Regions from separate parts of the Alkalihalobacterium sp. TH-98 genome, predicted to be linked through region 1. Evidence: riboswitches for the same ligand, from Rfam matches in the RefSeq annotation. Region 1 holds a riboswitch; the other holds the start of a gene.
The links. Region 1 has a riboswitch for preQ1 ahead of queF (preQ(1) synthase). Riboswitches for the same ligand answer to the same signal wherever they lie in the genome.
Positions count from the first base shown of each region.

Region 2: it holds a riboswitch for preQ1, as region 1 does, so the genes downstream of both, queC (7-cyano-7-deazaguanine synthase QueC) here and queF (preQ(1) synthase) in region 1, are expected to answer to the same signal.

Region 1 is NZ_JBYCKM010000023.1:48,362-58,505, reverse strand. It holds gene cshA (degradosome RNA helicase CshA) at 1-1,126, opposite strand, end outside; gene cspD (cold-shock protein CspD) at 1,341-1,538, opposite strand; gene queF (preQ(1) synthase) at 1,700-2,197, opposite strand; PreQ1 riboswitch class I at 2,480-2,525, opposite strand; gene desB (Delta(10) desaturase DesB) at 2,838-3,929, opposite strand; gene AC2VNP_RS09090 (LOG family protein) at 4,269-4,844, opposite strand; gene AC2VNP_RS09085 (hypothetical protein) at 5,015-5,188, shown strand; gene AC2VNP_RS09080 (YwbE family protein) at 5,188-5,379, shown strand; gene AC2VNP_RS09075 (glutamine--tRNA ligase/YqeY domain fusion protein) at 5,504-7,156, opposite strand; gene AC2VNP_RS09070 (GAF domain-containing sensor histidine kinase) at 7,738-9,198, shown strand; gene AC2VNP_RS09065 (response regulator) at 9,212-9,844, shown strand; gene AC2VNP_RS09060 (NADPH-dependent FMN reductase) at 9,986-10,144, shown strand, end outside.
Region 2 is NZ_JBYCKM010000035.1:12,265-22,408, forward strand. It holds gene AC2VNP_RS12735 (CAP domain-containing protein) at 1-8, shown strand, start outside; gene AC2VNP_RS12740 (hypothetical protein) at 130-336, shown strand; gene AC2VNP_RS12745 (S8 family peptidase) at 387-1,361, opposite strand; gene AC2VNP_RS12750 (helix-turn-helix domain-containing protein) at 1,538-2,419, shown strand; gene AC2VNP_RS12755 (hypothetical protein) at 2,728-2,859, opposite strand; gene AC2VNP_RS12760 (class I SAM-dependent methyltransferase) at 3,213-3,953, shown strand; gene AC2VNP_RS12765 (hypothetical protein) at 3,970-4,194, shown strand; PreQ1 riboswitch class I at 4,294-4,338, shown strand; gene queC (7-cyano-7-deazaguanine synthase QueC) at 4,391-5,053, shown strand; gene queD (6-carboxytetrahydropterin synthase QueD) at 5,054-5,500, shown strand; gene queE (7-carboxy-7-deazaguanine synthase QueE) at 5,490-6,224, shown strand; gene AC2VNP_RS12785 (ATP-binding protein) at 6,655-6,831, shown strand; gene AC2VNP_RS12790 (FAS1-like dehydratase domain-containing protein) at 6,924-7,376, shown strand; gene AC2VNP_RS12795 (MaoC/PaaZ C-terminal domain-containing protein) at 7,373-7,729, shown strand; gene AC2VNP_RS12800 (TetR/AcrR family transcriptional regulator) at 7,766-8,395, shown strand; gene AC2VNP_RS12805 (YflJ family protein) at 8,513-8,650, opposite strand; gene AC2VNP_RS12810 (ABC transporter substrate-binding protein) at 8,820-9,722, shown strand; gene AC2VNP_RS12815 (vanadium-dependent haloperoxidase) at 9,780-10,144, opposite strand, start outside.

The sequences.
Region 1 (10,144 bases):
TTGCCTCAGCTAAAGTCGGTACTGGCTTGCGCGTAATTTTACGATTCGACGTTTTTTCAATTGTTTTTAAATGTGGAAGTTCTCTTGGTGTAACTAAAGTTAACGCTAGCCCTTTATTTCCTGCACGACCTGTACGTCCAATACGGTGAACATAGCTTTCAGGGTCTTGCGGAATATCAAAGTTATAAACATGCGTCACACCTGAAATATCCAAACCACGAGCAGCAACATCTGTCGCAACAAGAACTTCAACTGTACCTTCTTTAAATTTCTTAATCACTCGGTCACGTTGGTTCTGGTTGATGTCACCATGCAACCCTTCTGCTCCGTAACCTCGTTTATTTAACGCTTCAGACACTTCATCAACACGACGCTTCGTACGACCAAATACGATTGCTAGTGTTGGTGAGTGAATATCTAACATACGACATAGTACATCGAATTTTTTTGATTCAGGTACTTCCATATATTCTTGTTCCACGTTGGCTGTTGTGATTTCAACTGATTTCACAACAATTGCTTCAGCGTCTGGTTTCATAAATTTTTCTGCAAGACGACGAATTTGCTTTGGCATTGTTGCAGAGAACAATAGCGTTTGACGCTCATCAGGAACTTCCGCTAAAATTGTTTCAATGTCCTCAATGAACCCCATGTTCAGCATTTCATCTGCTTCGTCTAGAACAACCATTTGAATGTTATCCATACGAACGGTTTTACGACGCATATGGTCCATAAAACGACCAGGTGTTGCTACAATGATTTGAGGTTTACGCTTTAATGCTTTAATTTGACGGACAATATCTTGTCCACCGTAAATCGGTAAAGCTTTGACGCCGCGAAGGTTCCCGATTTTATTTAGTTCTTCAGCAACTTGAACCGCTAACTCACGAGTAGGTGCTAATACAAGACCTTGAATTGTCCCTGCATCTACATCCATCTTCTCAATTAACGGAATTCCAAAAGCGGCTGTTTTCCCTGTTCCTGTTTGTGCTTGTCCGATAACGTCTTTCCCAGAAAGTGCTGTAGGAATCGTTTGTTCTTGAATTGGCGTTGCCTCTTCAAATCCCATGTCTGTAATTGCTTTAACAATTTGTTGGTGTATTCCAAAGTCATAAAAAGTTGTCAATGGATCTTAATCTCCTTTGTATCTAAATTAATTTATATTAATAGCGTTTGCTTTTTCTCAGAGATTTATCATACTGAATTCATGGAGTTAATCAAATTACTTCGTAAATAATCTACATAGGGGCCAATTTTTGGTAGTAGGAATGGAAACAAGAAAACCATATTCCAGTCATATGGAATATGGCCATTATCTTAACGTATATGATATCAATCGATTATAGACGAGTTACGTTAGCAGCTTGTGGACCACGGTTTCCTTCAACGATTTCAAATTCAACGTCTTGGCCTTCTTCTAAACTCTTGAAGCCTTCACTTTGAATGGCACTGAAGTGTACGAATACGTCGTCTCCACCTTCACGCTCGATAAATCCAAAACCTTTTTCTGCATTAAACCATTTTACTTTTCCTACCATGTTATATGGCCTCCTTAAAAAAACAAACTTTGTTAACAGTAGCAAACTGAAGATGACCCGGTACAACTCTAACTGAATAAAGAGGCCGCAGTAAAATCAATTCCTGACTAATTAACACTATTGTAACTATATTACTTTTTATCCTAAAAAGCAAATGAACATTATCGGTTTGTAATCGTTTCAGGGTACAAATCGTGGTTCATTAGGCGGAAGTTTGCCATTTCTTCATATTTAGTTCCTGGTCTTCCATAGTTGCAGTAAGGGTCAATGGAGATGCCTCCACGTGGCGTGAATTTCCCCCACACTTCAATATATCTCGGATTCATCAAATCGATTAAATCATTCATAATCGTATTGACACTATCTTCATGGAAATCACCGTGATTACGGAAACTAAATAAATACAATTTTAGCGATTTACTCTCCACCATTTTAACATCAGGGATATAACTAATGTAAATCGTAGCAAAATCCGGTTGTCCTGTTTTTGGGCATAGCGTTGTAAACTCCGGACAGTTAAATTTCACAAAATAATCTCTTCCCGGATGTTGATTATCAAACGTCTCTAATACGCTTGGGTCATACTCATAATTGTATTTTGTATTTTGGTTCCCTAATAATGTAACATCCTGTAAGTCTTCATCTTTGCGGCCTACCATTATGTTTTCCACCTTTCTCGTTTTCGAGCTTATATTTGATGTCGTTGTTCTATTCACATTTTGGCAAATAAAATGGTGAATTCGGACAATAAAATCAAAATCTGGACAATAAATGCTTCACTTCCGACAATAAAATTAAAAATCGGACAATAAATAACCGAAATTGGACAATATTTAGTTCGCAGATCCTTTTTGAAGAGATGCTAAGCCTTTTTCTCGAGCAACATCGTTAATTTTGTCACTAAAAAACAAAAAACGCACCCTAAGGAAGGATACGTATGGATTCCCTTAGTTTTTTATAGAGGGTTTGTGCTAGAACCTCTCCTGCGTTTTCACAGTTTTATTATTCTTTTATAACGAAACTAATTATAGGGAGATCAATAACCAATGTCAACGAAAAAAGTACATTTAGAAATACTTACATCATTTCAAAAAATGCGAGAAAATAAGAAAAGCGTAAGGTGCCTGCTTATTGGCGACAAGCGCTGGAGGGCCAGCAATAAGTGTCTTGCTCTTTAGACACATTTGATGGACCGAAGCGACCTCGAGCCGATGGCACCTGGAGCTAGACATCACCGAATTTTATACTTTCTTATCACCCATGAAAAAAGAGTGATAGTTGGACTATCACTCCCTGATTTTACACATCTGTATTCTTCGGTTTTTCACTAGTCGGTAATGCTTCACCCTGATTCTGATAACTAATATTATTCGGGTCCAACCCATGTCCGAGTGACCCATATCGATTACCTGCACGCGGGTCGACCAATTCATTTTGCTGATAATACAGTCGCGGCGTTTTAAATAATGCAATCATCGCCTGTAAGAAAGGCATTTCATGGTAGCGCTCAGGCCAACGCTGTTTGATTTGCTCTTTTACTAATGGATAGTATTTCGGGCTAATCGATGGAAATAAGTGATGCTCTGTATGATACGAAAAATTAAAGTGAATTGCATCTACCCACTTCGGAACTGTCACTGATAAACTGTTGGCTAGCGGGTCATTCACAGGTACTAGTGGATTCAATCGATGGTTCGTCGAAATATACGACATGACAATGAAATTTGCTATTAATAATGGAAGTAAGAAAACAAAGATCCAATTTGTAAATCCAATCCAAAACAGAAGACCAATCCATGATGCCCAAGGCAAGATTAACTGTAACCAAACTTTAGGACGGTTTCTTGGATCAAAATCTTTAATGTATACTTTAAACATTCTTGATGAATGTACAGTAAACGTCATTGCGAGTGAGAATAAACTAAATGTAGCACGAATAAATAAAGGAATACGATACATTAAACGCACTAACTTATTTTTTTCTAAATGCTCAGCTGTGATCCATGCATCTGGATCTTTATGTTCGTCTTGCGTGTGAACATGGTGATTCATATTATGCCATTTGCGCCACAAGCTTGGCCCTGTACATAACGGCCAAAAGGATATTGCCCCCAATAAGTCACGGAGCCACGGTTTTCTTACCACGGTTCCATGTAAAATTTCGTGTCCTAAAAAGCCAAGGCTAGCATAACAAGCTCCTAATACAAGAGCTATAAGCAGATTGAGCCAAAGGTTTAACTCAAGCAAACCAACAGCTAAAAAGCCTGCGACAATCACAACCAAAAATGCTAATCCACCTAATAAACGAGATGGTACTGGCTTAAACGCCTCTTTAGGAAGATGAGGTTTTATTCGGGCAGCGTACCAAGATAACGATTGATATTCTTTCATTTCTTTCCCCTTCCGATTTCACTCAAATTGTTTTCATACATTTCCTATTGTTTCTTTAAAATCTTCCTTTAAACACTAAAAGTTCCAATTAACTTTCATTAGTTTTATCGTAACAGTATTTAGTGATGAAAATCAATAGTTTTTTATTACCTGATACTAATAGCTATTATTATTAGTTAGTATTGGAAATATATGCATTTCTATCCATGAAGAATTATAAAGTTTATTCATTTCTCAAAAAAAAGCTGACTCCCTATTGTGTAATCCCCTCGACGCTAATGAATTAGCTACTTTTGAGAAGGCTCACACTTTATGGAGTCAGCATGTCTTTTTATTTAATTACAGGTCGACGTCTTCTTCTGTCCGGATTCCTTTGTTTTGGTTAAACATTTTTTCTACAAGCATTTCCGGTTGCTTTTCAATAATGAGTAAGTCTACATTAGCTTGTGGCATAAACCCTGCCGTTGCCGCTTTTTTTATCAGCTCACTAACTGGTTCATAGTAATTTAAAACATTTAAGGCGCCGATCGGTTTCTTATGGATGCCAATTTGGGCCCAGCACATGACTTCAAATAACTCTTCAAATGTTCCAATTCCGCCTGGTAATGCAATATAACCATCGGCTAATTCGGACATTAACGCTTTTCGCTCATGCATCGTTTCTGTTTCGTGAAACTCCGTTACTAAAGGGTGAATGATTTCTCTTTTAAATAAATTTTTCGGCATAACACCTGTCACTTTTCCGCCTGACTTTAAGACACTGTCAGCGATACTTCCCATTAAACCTATTTTCGATCCGCCATAGACTAACTCAATATTTTGTTCCGCTAAAATACGCCCTAACTGAACAGCACTCTGTTCAAATTCAGGACTTGCACCTACATTTGAACCTGCAAACACACATATTCTTTTCATCGTGTCTCTCCTACATCAATAATCTTAAACTTACTGTAATTTTAACATGTTCATCAACCTATCTTATTGATTGGTTTATTTTTTTTACTAAAAAGAAAACATAATAGAATAAATCTATTTTTATGATAACCTGTAATAGTATGAATGAAAATTAAAGGAGCTATAACAAGATGACTGAAAAGAAAAAAATTAACTTACAAGAAGCAATTAAACAGCAGCTAGCCAATAAAAAGAAAAACCAAGGACAAGGTGGTGTTAACTCACATTCGTCCAATCAACCTAAAAAAATGAAAAGCCAACAAACGAAAAAGATCAATAACCAGCGCAAACGGATGGGAACGTAATGAACGGACAAAACCGAAGTGATATTTCACCAGGGACTCAAGTGAATATCGTTCTAAAACAAGACCAGCGAACAGGAAAATTGACGAACGGTATTGTAAAGGACATCTTAACGAAATCAAGCTTTCACCCCCATGGCATCAAAGTTCGCCTTCAGGACGGTTCCGTTGGTCGTGTAAAAGAAATTCTTTAATAACCAGTATGATATATGATCGTTTGAAAATGACACAATAAAAGGTGTTGCATAAAAAAAGGTGACACATACAAAAAAGGGTGCCAGGTACCTTTAGTACACTAAAGGACCTGGCACTCTTTTTTTATAATTTAAACGAACTTTTTAACGATACAATTAAGTTAAAGACTAATTGATCGGTTGTTGTATGTTTAGGGTCCACATTGAAGTAACCATGTCTGAAGAACTGGAACTTATCGTTCGCTTTTGCTTCGGTCATGTTCGGCTCTACAAACCCTTTAAAGATTTCTAATGAATTTGGATTCACATGATCTAAAAATGTTTTGCCTTCTTCTTTATCTTCATCTAAGATCAAAGGGTTATATAAGCGGAACTCGGCAGGTACAGCATTTGTTGCCTCTACCCAATGAAGAGTTCCTTTAACCTTTCTCCCCGTAAAGCCCGTACCACTCTTTGTTTCTGGGTCATACGTACAACGAAGTTCAACGACATTTCCATTGTCGTCTTTAATCACTTCTTCACATTTAATAAAATACGCGTGTTTTAAACGAACTTCATTCCCTGGGAATAAGCGGAAGTACTTTTTCGGTGGATCTTCCATGAAATCTTCTTGTTCGATGTAAATTTCACGAGAAAATGGAATTTGACGCGTCCCCATTTCCGGATTTTCAGGGTTAATTTCCGCATCAAGCATTTCGACTTGCCCTTCAGGGTAATTCGTAATAACCACTTTTAACGGTTTGATAATCCCCATCGTACGTGGAGCCTTTAATTTTAAATCTTCACGAACAAAGTGCTCTAGCATTTGGACATCTACTGTACTATAGCTTCTCGCTACCCCGATTTCTCGGCAGAAATTACGGATCGATTCAGGTGTAAACCCTCTTCTTCTTAAGCCTGAAATCGTTGGCATGCGCGGGTCATCCCAGCCGTCTACTACATTTTCATCCACTAATTGTTTCAAATTTCGCTTACTCATAATCGTGTTTGTTAAGTTCAAACGAGCAAACTCAATTTGCTTTGGAGAAGCTTCCATTTCACAATGTTCAACGACCCAGTTGTATAACGGGCGATGATCTTCAAACTCGAGCGTACAAATCGAATGGGTTACCCCTTCAATCGCATCACCTAGTGGATGAGCAAAGTCATACATCGGATAGATGCACCACGTATCTCCTGTATTATGATGTGTCGTGTGCGAAATACGATAAAGAACCGGATCTCTCATATTTAAGTTAGGAGACTCCATATCAATTTTTGCTCGTAATACTTTTTCACCGTTACCGAATTCACCGTTCTTCATGCGCTCAAATAGATCTAGGTTTTCATCAACCGAACGATTGCGATTTGGACTCTCTTTACCAGGCTCAGTCAACGTTCCACGGTACTCTCTAATTTGTTCAGCGGTTAAATCATCCACATAAGCTAAACCTTTTTTAATCAGCAGTACTGCACGCTCATACATCTCGTCGAAATAATTAGAAGCATAGAAGAGTCCATCCCAGTCGTAACCTAACCATGTTACATCTTCTTTAATCGAGTCAACAAATTCTTGATCTTCTTTTAGTGGGTTTGTGTCATCAAATCGCAGGTTCGTTTTTCCTTTAAACTCATCAGCTAGTTCAAAGTTTAAGACGATTGATTTAGCATGACCAATATGTAAGTAGCCATTTGGCTCTGGAGGAAACCGAGTGACTACCTCATCGTTTCTTCCTGATTTTAAATCTTCAGTCACAATGTGTTTAATAAAGTTTGACGAATTATTCGTACTCTCCATCCACCTCAACCTCTCTATTTCACTGTTCATTTTATTAGTAGTTATATCATAAAAACACAAAGATAGCTATGAATGACACGCTATTAAAGTAAAATTCATCCACTACTATCATACTCACCATCGCGTCATTGTAAACGTAGGTCTAACCCTCCTTCTAAAGTCTGATTTTTCCCACATAAATCACCCATCCAAATATGTAATCGAACTTCAACCCTCTGCCAGACGTTTCCAAGTACAATCCATCTTAAAATGAAAGTAACAAAAATACAGGAGTGATGAAAGATGCAACATTTTGGATACGATGGACTAATCAATGAAAAGAAAAGGAAAGTTGACCAAATCTCAAAAGATGGTTGGAAATTCTCCACAAACCCCCTCAACAAACACTCTTGGTTCAATAAACTAAACAGGAAAGTCACCACAAAAAAGAGAATAAATCTAAATACACACTGCTGCTAGGGGTGCCAGGCACCTCCAGCGCAGCAACACAATAGCGCATTAAAGGTACCTGGCACCACCAGCAGAGTACTGCAATAGTGCGTTAAAGGTGCCAGGTACCGTTTTTCTAAGGGGGGATAACAGTGGATCGCCATCAAGAGATGACAAAGTTAAAGACAATTAAAGTGATTGCTGAAACATTGAATCAAGGAAATAACTTGGAAGAAATGCTGCAAACGGTATTAAAGGAACTGTTACAAGTGACCGAACTCCAAACGGGTTGGATCTACTTAATTGATCCAGAAGGAGACTATCAATTAGTGGCTGACATCGACCTCCCCCCAGCCTTAAGCTGGCAAGCAAAAAAACCGATGTGCGAAGGAAACTGTTGGTGTGTTAAAGAATACAATGACAATACCTTAAATAGAGCATTTAATATTATCGGCTGTAAACGACTAGACGATGCCATTAAATATCAATGGGGTGAAACAAACGAGATCACCCACCATGCAACAGTTCCCCTTCAAGCGGGAGACGAACGCTTCGGCCTGCTCAATGTTGCAGCACCTCATAAGTCACGTTTTGCGAAGAATGAGCTTGATTTGCTAGAGGCTGTTGCCTTTCAAATCGGTACTGCTATTAAACGAATGAAACTATACCATAATGAACAAAAACGTGCCGAACTCTACCAAACGTTAGGTCAATTCAGCGTAAACATTAACGCCCAGCGAGCTACCGAAGAACATCTAATATATTGTGCTGTAAATGAAATAAACCGTTCATTTTCCTGGTCCGGAATTGAACTACAATGCAACCAACTAAAAGCAGCCATACAGCCAATTACTAAAGTCCCTCTTCATACAATAGAAAAACAGTTCCAGATTGGTGAAACGAACGGAAACTTAACCATTTCACATGAACAACTTGATTCTATTGATGACGAAATCATCCAACAGCTAAGTCACCATCTTGGTATCTTATTTGAAAATTCACGGATTGACTCAAAATCAAGAGAAATTGCCCTCATCCAAGAACGTAACCGACTCGCAAGAGACTTGCACGATTCAGTCAATCAGCTGCTATTCTCACTATCTCTTACAGCTCGCGGTATGAAAGACTTGAAAGACTTAGATAAGCTGCACAACTCCCTATCCTACATCCAAGAACTCTCACAAGAAGCCTTACAGGAAATGCGAAGTCTCATTTGGCAGCTACGGCCATCTGGCTTAGAAAACGGGGTCATAAGCGCGTTAAAGTCGTATGCTGACACGTTAAAATTAAACATCGACGTCGATTTATCCGGAGTACTCAATGTACCTAATTCAATTAAAGAGTGCTTGTGGCGTGTTGGACAAGAAGCATTAAATAATATTAAAAAACATGCGCATACCCCTAAAGCGAAAATAAACATTGAAGCCGAAAGAAATCTAGTCAAAATGACCATAGAAGATGAAGGAATTGGGTTTGACCCTGATACCGTCAAAAATGGTGCTTCCATCGGGCTCTCTAGTATGAGGGAACGAGTCGAACTGCTTGGAGGAACCTTTCAAATCAATTCAACTGTAGGAAAAGGTACGTTATTATCTATTTCTTTTCCTAAATAAGGAGAGATAAAAAATGACCATTCGTATTCTCATTGCCGATGACCACCATGTCGTACGCAGAGGATTACGCTTTTTTCTAGATATGCAATCAGACATTCAAATAGTTGGCGAAGCGATCGACGGCCAGGGTGCCATTGATAAAGTCAATGAATTACATCCAGATGTAGTCTTAATGGATTTGGTAATGCCGACAATGGATGGGATTGAAGCAACGAAAAAAATTAGAGAAACGAACCGTACGATAAAAATTCTTATATTAACGAGTTTTTCCGATCAGGACCATGTAATTCCTGCCATACGAGCAGGAGCTAACGGCTACCAACTAAAAGACATTGAACCAGATGAATTGGTTAAAACGATAAAGGCTGTTTATAACGGACAAAGTCAATTACATCCCGAAGTCACACATCACGTGTTAACGCATATGTCTGGAGAAAGAGAAGAGCAATTAATTGATACACTAACAAAACGCGAAAAAGAAGTGCTGCTTGAAATTACAAACGGAAAAAGCAACAAAGAAATTGCGGCGGCACTTTTTATCACAGAAAAAACGGTAAAAACACACGTTTCCAATCTTTTAAGTAAACTTGAACTGTCCGATCGAACACAAGCTGCGCTTTATGCAATTAAGCATGGACTGAAATAAGATCTCCATCAAAAGTTGTAGAAGGATTTCAGTATGATTCCGTCTATTTCTCTAGGAAAATTTCAATCCTTTCACGGATGGTCTAGCTATTATTTTTTTATACAATAATACTATAGACAACGAGCAAAGGAGAGAAAAATAATGAATGTATTAGTTATAAACGGAACACCAAGAAAACACGGCAGAACACGGATATTAGCTTCATACTTAGCTGATACGCATAATACAAACTATATAGATTTAAGCAGCTTCTCGCTTCCTCTATATAATGGGGAAAAAGACCAACAAGACATTCGAGAA
Region 2 (10,144 bases), on a different contig from region 1:
CAAGATAATATAATGGATGAGAGGCTAATCCTAACATAGATTAGTCTCTATTTACTTTTAAAAAAAGTCGGAAATTTCCTATTTTTTCAAAACTGTGTTACGCTTAGATTACTTTGAAAGGGTGATGTAATGAAAAGTTATACGAATCAATTACTTGAAATGGTCAAGGAATCGAAGAGGGCAATTTCTTACGAAGGGGCTGCTAAGAAGTTAAAAGCGAGTAACCCGCAACTCAAAGATACAAGTAATAACACACTCGTCACAAAGAAGATATTAGAGATGTTAGTAGAACGAGGACAACTTAAGAAAAATAAAACCGGTAATTTTAAATTCTAAAATACAAATAATAATACAAAAGACAACCACTCCTGTGGTTGTCTTTTGTATTAGGCGGTTTGATGATCCGAACTGAATAAGTTATTTAACGATTGAGTGGCGGAATATAGTGAAAGTAAACCATTGCCTTCAGCGCATTTACTAAATCCTAGTGGAACCGTACGCCGAATTAATTGTGCATAAATTTCTGGTTCTGTTAGCTTTCGCCCAAATTCTCTTTCGCAAATATTAATTAAAAGGGCGATCGCACCTGTAACGTGAGGAGTAGCCATGGAGGTACCGGATAATCGAGCATAGTTACTATCATGATATGTTGAAAGGATGTTAATGCCTGGTGCGACTAAGTCAATTTCATCGTTTGTATTCGTAAAGGAAGCTAAATTACGGTTGAAATCGACGGCACCAACTTGAACAACCTCAGGATAGTAACCTGGGTAAGCTCGCTGGAGTGTATCTTCTTTTCCATCACCGTCATTTCCAGCAGCACATACAACCATAATGTCATGGCGAACTGCTTCTTTTATCGCTTCGTGGAGCAATGGAATATCGTGAGGTCCGCCTAGTGACATTGAAATGACTCGAACTTTTTCACCGTTGCTCCCCTCCCAATGAATGGCGTAATGAATGGCGTTAATGATCCAATCGTATTTTCCACCACCAGTACCTGAAAGAACTTTCAATATTAAGAGGTCAGCTTTAGGCGCAACTCCTACGACGCCTCCATTATTTAAAGAGGCAGCTATTGTTCCTGCCACATGTGTGCCGTGTCCGTTGTTATCTGCAAAGTTTTCTGGATCACCGCGAAAATCGGTTGTGAAATTAAATCCATCAATAATTCGATCTTGTAAATCAGGATGGTTCATTTGACAGCCAGTATCTAATACCGCAATAACAATGTGATCTCCTTGTTCCGTATCCCATATTTGCGGGGCTTCAACCATGATAACTCCCTTTGGAACTTTTTCTTCTGCATATGCAGAAACTTCTTCTACTTGATATGGAATTAAACGAACTTCAGAACTCATAGAACTCCTCCTTTTCATGTCAATTGGTGATTGAACGTATAAGGAAACAAATTTTAGCATTTGGTAGTTAATAGTTTGGATAACATTTTTACACTTAAATAAACAAAATTACCATTGGCTGATTGTTTATCCTTTGTATCGTTAGTAAAATGAAAATAAAGCTGTTGGTGGTGAATATGGAAACGATACAAGTTGGAAAGGCCATTAGAGAGTTAAGGAATTATTTGCGCCTGTCTCAAAAAGAATTAGCCGAAGGAATTTGTACTCAATCTCTGATCAGTCAAATTGAATGTGGGGATGTTTCGCCGTCTGCAGATGTGCTTTATAAGATAGCTAACCGATTTGGAGTGGATATTAATTATTTTTTTGATATAACGGATTGTCCACGATTAGATTATGTGCAAGAAGTGTTCTTCCAAATCCGCCAAGAAATTAGAAAGCGTAATTACAGAACAGTTTCGCAGATGATTGAGCGTGAGATGCCCAACCCTTTATTTCAAACGAAGGTAAATCAACAATTTATGCTATGGCATCAAGCGATTTGTTTATTTTATATTCACGGGGATGCTAATCAGTCTCTTGAGATGCTAAAAGGAGCTGTTGAACATACCGATACAACATCTAAGAATTTTTCGGAGAGGCAAATTGAGATCTTAACGAGCATCGCGATTATCTACAGTGAAATTAGTGATTTTAAGAATTCCATCTCGCATTATGAAATGGCACTGTTTCATCTAAAAAAGCGACCGGTTGTCCAAGATAAAAGTATAAAAATAAGAATTTTATACAATTATGCGAAGACGCTAACAACAAACCGTGACTATCAACGTTCCTTAGATCAAGTCAACCGAGGAATTAAGTTATGCATCGAACACGAAATCATGTGTCTATTCGGTGAGTTACACTTTCAAAAGGGAAAGAATTTGATTGGCTTAGATCATATACAAAAAGGAATACAGTACTTAGAGAAAGCCAAAATGATATTTGAATTAGAAGGAAACGAACCATTTGCAACGATTGTCAGAAATGAAATTATCACTTATACGAATGTTGGATGAACAGCAAACCACCCCACAACGATCATTTTTTTATTTTCTCAATTAGAAGAATGACTAGGTTTACAAGAGTTAATAAAAATACACCGGTTGCTAAGAATACCGTCATTGCATCCACTGTTATCACCCCTTTCTACGGGGGGATTATTGGCTGTTCATCATGGGATTGTAGACGACATCTTTCATACCTTTTAAGAACTCCCTTTTTATAGTATAGGTTGACTTCTCAAAATAATTTATCTACTAGTCTTTGTTTGATATTCCTCGTTAGTTAGTAAGGCGGTCGAAGTCAACCATAGACCCTTGGTGCTTTAGTGACGATGAGGTAAATCCTCTTGAACTTTAATTGGAGTAGAATCTAGTTCTGCACCTGTGTAATTAAAGCCAGTTAATCCGACTAGAATTGCTAAGCTCGCAATGCAATGAAGTAAGAACTTTTTCACTTTCCATTCCTCCTTTATAAATAGGTGTATTCTATTCTATGTTCAATATATCGTATTTCAGAATTTTCTGTATTTTAATTCTCCTAGGCTTATCCCGTGGTTATGTATCTTTTACGAGAGTTAGCTCTTCGAAATGAAATGAGATATAAATATATTGATTTTTTTTGACGAATTCCTACAATCTTTCTTTTATAGTTGAAAAAACTCTTATGTAAATTTAGTATTGAACGTTTTTATTCGTAAAAATATTAAAAATTGAATGTTTTGTAATACTTCTGTTTCAAACTCTGAGTTCACAAATACATATTAACAATAATAAAATCTAACACAATCAGAAAACGAGGAGGATAAACATGGATGAGAAAGAGCGTGTCATTCGTCAATTTAATGAAACATCAGATGGATATTTAACAAGTAATGTTCATGCAAAAGGAAAAGATTTAAAATGGATCGGAGAAGTTGTGAGCAGAAGGAAACGTGAAATAGCGTTAGATGTTGCAACAGGTGCAGGTCATACGGCACTTTTACTAAGTAAACTAGTTGGTGAAGTTGTAGCTGTTGATTTGACGCCAAATATGCTCAAATTAGCTGAAAGACAAGCAAAGAAAAATGGGTGCGACAATATTTCGTTTGCAATAGGCGATGTTGAAAAGCTGCCTTTTGATAATGATGACTTTGATATTGTAACGTGTCGTATTGCGGCTCATCATTTTCCGAATTTAAAACAAGCAATAAAAGAAATGCATCGAGTTTTAGCCAATGAGGGAGCTCTTATCATTGTCGATAATTATATACCCGAGAACAGCGAGAGGCAAAACAGGATCAATACAATTGAAAAGTTACGAGATCCTTCTCACCATGAATGTATTTCTTTAAAGAAGTGGGAAAAACTTTTTCACGATGTTGGGTTTACAGATGTAGACTGTTATAATACGTGGACTTCATCTATGGACGTCAATGAGTGGATTGACCGTGCCAAACCATCGGAAAAAAATCGGGAGAAAATTTATGAACTGATTGACAATGACAACTTAACTTGGATAAACAGGCAACAAGTTCATCTACAAAAAGTGATGTGGGTATGTACAAAGTAGTTTAGAAGGGGGTGTAATGATGGTTACTAAAACGGTGCTAGTAGCTCTCTTAACTTTCTTTTTGGTAAGTGGTTTTTTTATTGGAATAGGATATTTGTTTGAAATTCAATCTTTGATGTTTAGTTTTTACGAGGAGACACCAACTGGATTTACGGCAGGAGGTTCCGTATTGTCGTTTATCATAGGTCTCATATGCAGTTTCCTCGTCGGTAACTTCTATCAGAATAAAATGAGTCATTAAGGTTGTATTCTGCTGAAGAAAGAGTATAATAGTAATGTTGTAATTTCTATGATAATATAATAAAAATAGTTCAATAGAAATTCCGGACGTCTTGGATGGTCGGTAGAGGTTCTAGCTCAACCCTCTATAAAAAACTAAGAAGAACAGGACTTCTTAGAGGTGCTGTTTTTTCGTTTGTAAAGGAGTTTTAACATTGATGAAAAATGAAAAAGCAATCGTTGTGTTTAGTGGTGGTCAAGATAGTACCACTTGTTTATTTTGGGCATTAAAACAATTCAAAGAAGTAGAAACTGTAACTTTTGATTATAATCAGCGCCATGATGATGAAATAGAATGCGCCAAGGCGATTTCAGAAGAATTAGGTGTAAAACATCATGTCCTTGATATGTCATTATTAAATCAATTAGCACCGAGTGCATTAACTCGGGATGATATAGAAGTAAAAGCAGGAGAAAATGGTGATCTCCCGTCTACTTTTGTTCCAGGCAGGAACTTAATCTTTTTATCGTTTGCTGGGATCTTAGCTAGTCAAGTTAACGCAAAACATATTATAACTGGCGTTTGTGAAACCGATTTTAGTGGATATCCTGACTGTCGTGATGCTTTTGTTAAGTCACTGAATGTTTCGCTTAACTTATCGATGGACCAACAATTTGTCATTCACACTCCGTTGATGTGGCTTAATAAAGCCGAAACATGGAAACTTGCTGATGATCTAGGTGCACTAGAGTTTGTTCGAACGAAAACGTTAACGTGTTATAACGGGATCATTGGTGATGGTTGCGGCGAATGTCCTGCATGTGAGTTACGATTGAAGGGGTATGAGGAGTTTTTGCAGATGAGAGAGGAGCGACCTTAGATGATACAACAGTTTTATCCGCAAGTCCCACACGATTACCGTTATGAATTAAATAAAGATTTCAATTTCTCGGCAGCTCATTTTATTCCTCATGATGAAGCTGGTAAGTGTAAAAACGTTCACGGACATACGTATTTTGTGAATGTTACAGTAGCTGGTGATACGTTAAATGACAGTGGTTTTCTCGTGAACTTTCAATTGATCAAAAAATTAGTCCACGGTCGTTATGACCACACAGTTCTTAATGACTTCACCGAAGACTTTAACGATCAACAGTCGGAGCATTTTCCGACAACTGAAGTTGTAGCACGGACGATTTGGGAGAACATTCAAAGCTACCTGGATCAATTGTCGAATAAACCGAAATGTATTCAAGTCGTTGTTCGAGAAACTCCGACGAGCTATGTTGTGTATCGACCGAAAAAAGGTGATTTTGATGAGCAATAAAATTCCTGTAATTGAAATCTTTGGACCTACAATTCAAGGTGAAGGTATGGTTGTCGGCCGTAAAACGATGTTTGTTCGAACAGCAGGGTGTGATTACCGGTGTTCATGGTGTGATTCTGCTTTTACTTGGGATGGGTCGGCAAAAGACCAAATTCAACAAATGAGCGCAGATCAAATATACGCTGAACTGAAAAATATCGGTGGTGAACGATTTGATCATGTCACGATTTCAGGTGGAAATCCCGCTTTATATGCTTCTATTGATCAATTAATAGATATTCTTCAAAGAAACCACATCCAAATTGGGTTAGAAACACAAGGAAGTAAATGGCAAGATTGGTTTACGAAGGTTGACGACTTAACGATATCACCGAAACCGCCAAGTTCAGGAATGGAAACGAACTTTGAAGTTCTTGATGAGATCATTGATCGGTTAAAGAAAAGTCATAGACTGGAAGATTACGTGAGTTTAAAAGTAGTCGTATTTAATGATGACGATCTTAACTATGCAAAAAACGTCCATTTACGATATAAGGAGATTCCATTCTTTCTACAAGTCGGGAATGAAGACTTACAAGATATCGAACCAATCGAACTAATGAAAAAGCTTATTGAAAGTTACGAGCAATTAATCGAAAAAGTGATTGCTTCCAAAGAGTTGAACAAAGTAAAAGTGTTACCGCAGCTCCATACCTTATTATGGGGGAATAAACGTGGGGTTTAATGATAACGCATGAGAGTATCCATATACTCTTGTGCGTTTATTTTTGTGTGTACACAGGACCTGTAATTCATTTCTATTTGATTGAAGTTCTTAGTAGTTCACACTTTCGCAAATAAAAGGTCCGTATCCGACAATATAATCACAAAACGGCTAATAAATGTACATATCGGACAATAAGTTATCGAAATCCGACAATAAAATAGTGGAAAGTTCATTTCCCAAGAACTGTTGTTTTTTATGAGGCAGTCCTACTAATACTAACTTAGCGGGCTGTCTTGCAAGGCAGAAGTTGTCTCCCTCACATTGAGAAAAGTCTGAAACGAGTAGCAATATGTTACTTGTTTTTAAAATATGAAAAAGACAAAAGGAGAATACAATGGTAAAAGAGAAATATTAAGTACTAGTATTGCCTTAAAGTAGGCATGACTGAATAGAAGTTCAGTCGAATTGTAACACCTTATTACACTACGAAGAAAAAGGGACCGGTCTTGGAACGATGGTTGTTTTTAGTATTATAAAAGTAATGCAGGATGAAATATCAGTAAACAGTAAGGTCGGTGAAGGAACATGTTTCACTTTGGTGTTTCCTATTGTAAGTAATGAATGAGACTCTGTGTTTGATTAAATATCTGAATCTTTTAAAAATAAACAAAAGGAAATAAAAATGGAAAGTCACATACTTTAGTAAGGGGGCCCTAAATGGACAAAGAAGATTTGAACTTACCACGGTTATTAAAAGAATTTGACTTTGAAGTGGAACGAGGGAAGATTGCTGAATTTGCCATTGCAACAGGCGCACAAGATTTCGATGTATTTATGAGTAAGGAAGCTGCTATTAAAGCTGGATATCCAGATGTACCTGTTCCATTAACCTTTGGAACTGTACCGGAGATGTGGAAGGGGCTAGATTTTGAAGATATCATTGCTGATTTAGACCTCACGTTAACTCGTGTTTTACATGGCAGCCAGTCATATACGTATCATAAACCGATATTTGCAGGAGACCATTTATTTGGAAAAACCTTTCTAGTTGGTGAGAAACAACGAAAAGGTCTCTCCATCTACTCATTTGAAACCGTTTTCTTTAATGACAAAGAAGAGTTACTGTTAGAATGCAAATCGGTAGTCATTGAAAGAGGTGAGGGTCGATGAGTCAAGTTAAAACGAGCGATTTTATTACAATTACTCGAGAACAGCTTGTCCGGTATGCTGGTGCGTCCGGTGATTTTAATCCTATTCATACAAACATGGTCTTAGCAAAAGACAGTGGTCTTCCTGATGTCATTTCCCAAGGTATGTTCATTATGGGACTCACTGGCACACAGCTTAGCAAATGGTTTGGGATCCACAAAGTGAAACAGTTTGATGTTAAGTTTACAGCAATGACAGTTCCAGGAGAGGAAGTTCAAGTGATTTGTACTCTTCAAGATGAAAAGTCAGGTGAGGTAATTGTAAGAAACCGAAATGAAGAAGTGAAGCTTAGAGGTTTGGTCGAGCTAACTTAAAATGGGCACGCCTAACAAAGGAAAGGGGGAATTAGATTGAAGAAGTTACATATTCCTTCAATGGTAAAGAACAATCAGAAAATCCAAAAAAGGAGAAATCAAATATTAGAAGCTTCCATTCAACCATTTAAACAAAAAGGATTTCATCGTACGACCACGAGGGAAATTGCTGAAAATGCAGGAATGAGTTTTGGTGCCATTTATGAGTATGTAGAGAGTAAAGAGGACATTTTATACTTATTCTTTGAGTCCCTTTATGACCAATTAAATACGATTTTAAAAAGTAGAGTAAGTGATCAGTTTATAGGTCATGATCGAATAAGGTCGTTTGTGAAAGAATATTTTCACGTCATTAACGAAATATGGGATGAAACGAGTATTATGTATAGTGAGTCACGGTCTTTGCCGAAGCCTTATTTAGAGTATGTATTATCTAAAGAAAATGATTTTGTTCAATATGTTATGAGTATTTTCTCAAAGGCGCTCAAAGAAGAAAATATTTCCCTTTGTGAAGATGATATTTACTTATTAACCCATAATATTATTGTACAAGGCCATATGTGGGCATTTAGAGGTTGGGCTTTACGGAAGAGGTACACATTGGAGAAATATATAGATATCCAATCAAAAACGATTATCGGTAGCATTTTGGCATTAACTGAATAAATGGGATGGGAGCTCAGTTGTTGAGCTCTTTTTGTTTTTACAACATGAGTACACTCTGCTATTATTCTATTGAACATAAGAATAGAGAGCCATGGACAAAGCCATGACTCAAAAGAATTATTTGAAATTCGTCTTACCGTGATACAAGTTTGCTAGTATGTGAGTTTTGTACAACTCGAGTTTCCGTCCATCAATAGAACGGATCCCGCGTTCCTTTAACTTCTGTACATACCAACCTTTGCTTCCTACGTGCATGAGCGATCATCCTTTCAGTCCGGAAATTATCAACAAAAAAAGAGAAAAACTGCTCAAATGAGTCAGTCTCTCCCTTTATGATGAACTTGGTGGTCATTGTAACATTAGGACAATCTGTAGGGAAATAGGTAGACAAACTATAAATTTTTAAAATGGTGGTGTCTTTTCAATGAAGGTTTGTTCATTTTTACCAGCAGCAACAAGTATGATTTATGAATTGGGCTTAGAACAGTATTTATATGGTGTGACTTTCGAATGCCCGAGTGATAGGCCTAAGGTCGTTCGCTCCCATTTAGAAGGGAAAAATCTAACAAGTGTTGAGATCAATCATACCGTAAAAGAATATATGGATGCAGATAAAAACCTGTATTATGTTGATATGGAGCTTTTACAGGAAATACAACCTGATATTATTTTTACCCAGCACGTTTGTAATGTCTGTCAAATTGGGACGAGTTACGTAGAAGAAGTCGTAAAGTCGTTACCCAAAAAACCGCAAATCATCCCTCTTGTTCCGCACCGGTTAGATGATATTTATGATAATTTACTCCTGATTGCTCGTGAACTGAAGGAAGAAGTGAAAGGGAAAACAAGGCTTAGAGAGTTAAAGCAGCGGGAAATGCACATTGCTCAGAAGCTACGAGAAAATGTTCTCCTTCCTAGAAAAGTAATGCTGATCGAATGGATTGAGCCTATCTTTAATTGTGGTCATTGGATACCAGATCAAATTGAAAGGGCAGGAGGTTATGATCCACTGGGTAATCCAGGAGGACATTCAAGCCCAACCGATTGGGAATCTGTCGTCGCTTCCAACCCGGAAGTGATCGTAATTGCACCGTGCGGTTTTACACCGGAGCGTGCGATGCAAGAAGTAAGCGGATTAGAACAAAAGCACGGATGGAGCGAATTAAGTGCTGTACGAAATCAACAGATATATATAGTGGATGGAGATTTATTCACCCGCCCAAGTACGACGTTAGTGGATGGCATCGAATTGCTTGCTGCCCTTTTTCATCCAACATATTTTGAGATACCAGCGGGCGTAAGAAGTAAAGTTGTTTCATATTATTAGTAATTAAAGTAAAAAAACCATCAGGGTGTATGATACTGATGGTTTTTTCTACATTATTTATATAAATAATGTAGGGTTTGTTAGATTACTAATATTCGTTGTTTTTTTGGGATCAGGTGTATCTGTTTCGATAACTAAAGAGGTACAAGATGTATCATAGTTATAGGGGATGACTTGTTCATATGGAGGCGGCATTAGTTTTGCGTTTTTATATTGACGGTAAGGAGTATCAATCGGATGACCTTTGGAGTCATAATCTTTTGTAAGTTGCTGAACAATAATTTCACCGATCTGTCTTCCGAGACGCAGTCCTTGTTCGTTGTCGATCGGGAAGTGAATACCACCGTATAACCTTGATAAAGCAGCTTCTTCAGCTAAGGCATGAATTTTTCTACTTTCGGCTGGAAAGAAGTAACTTAAAA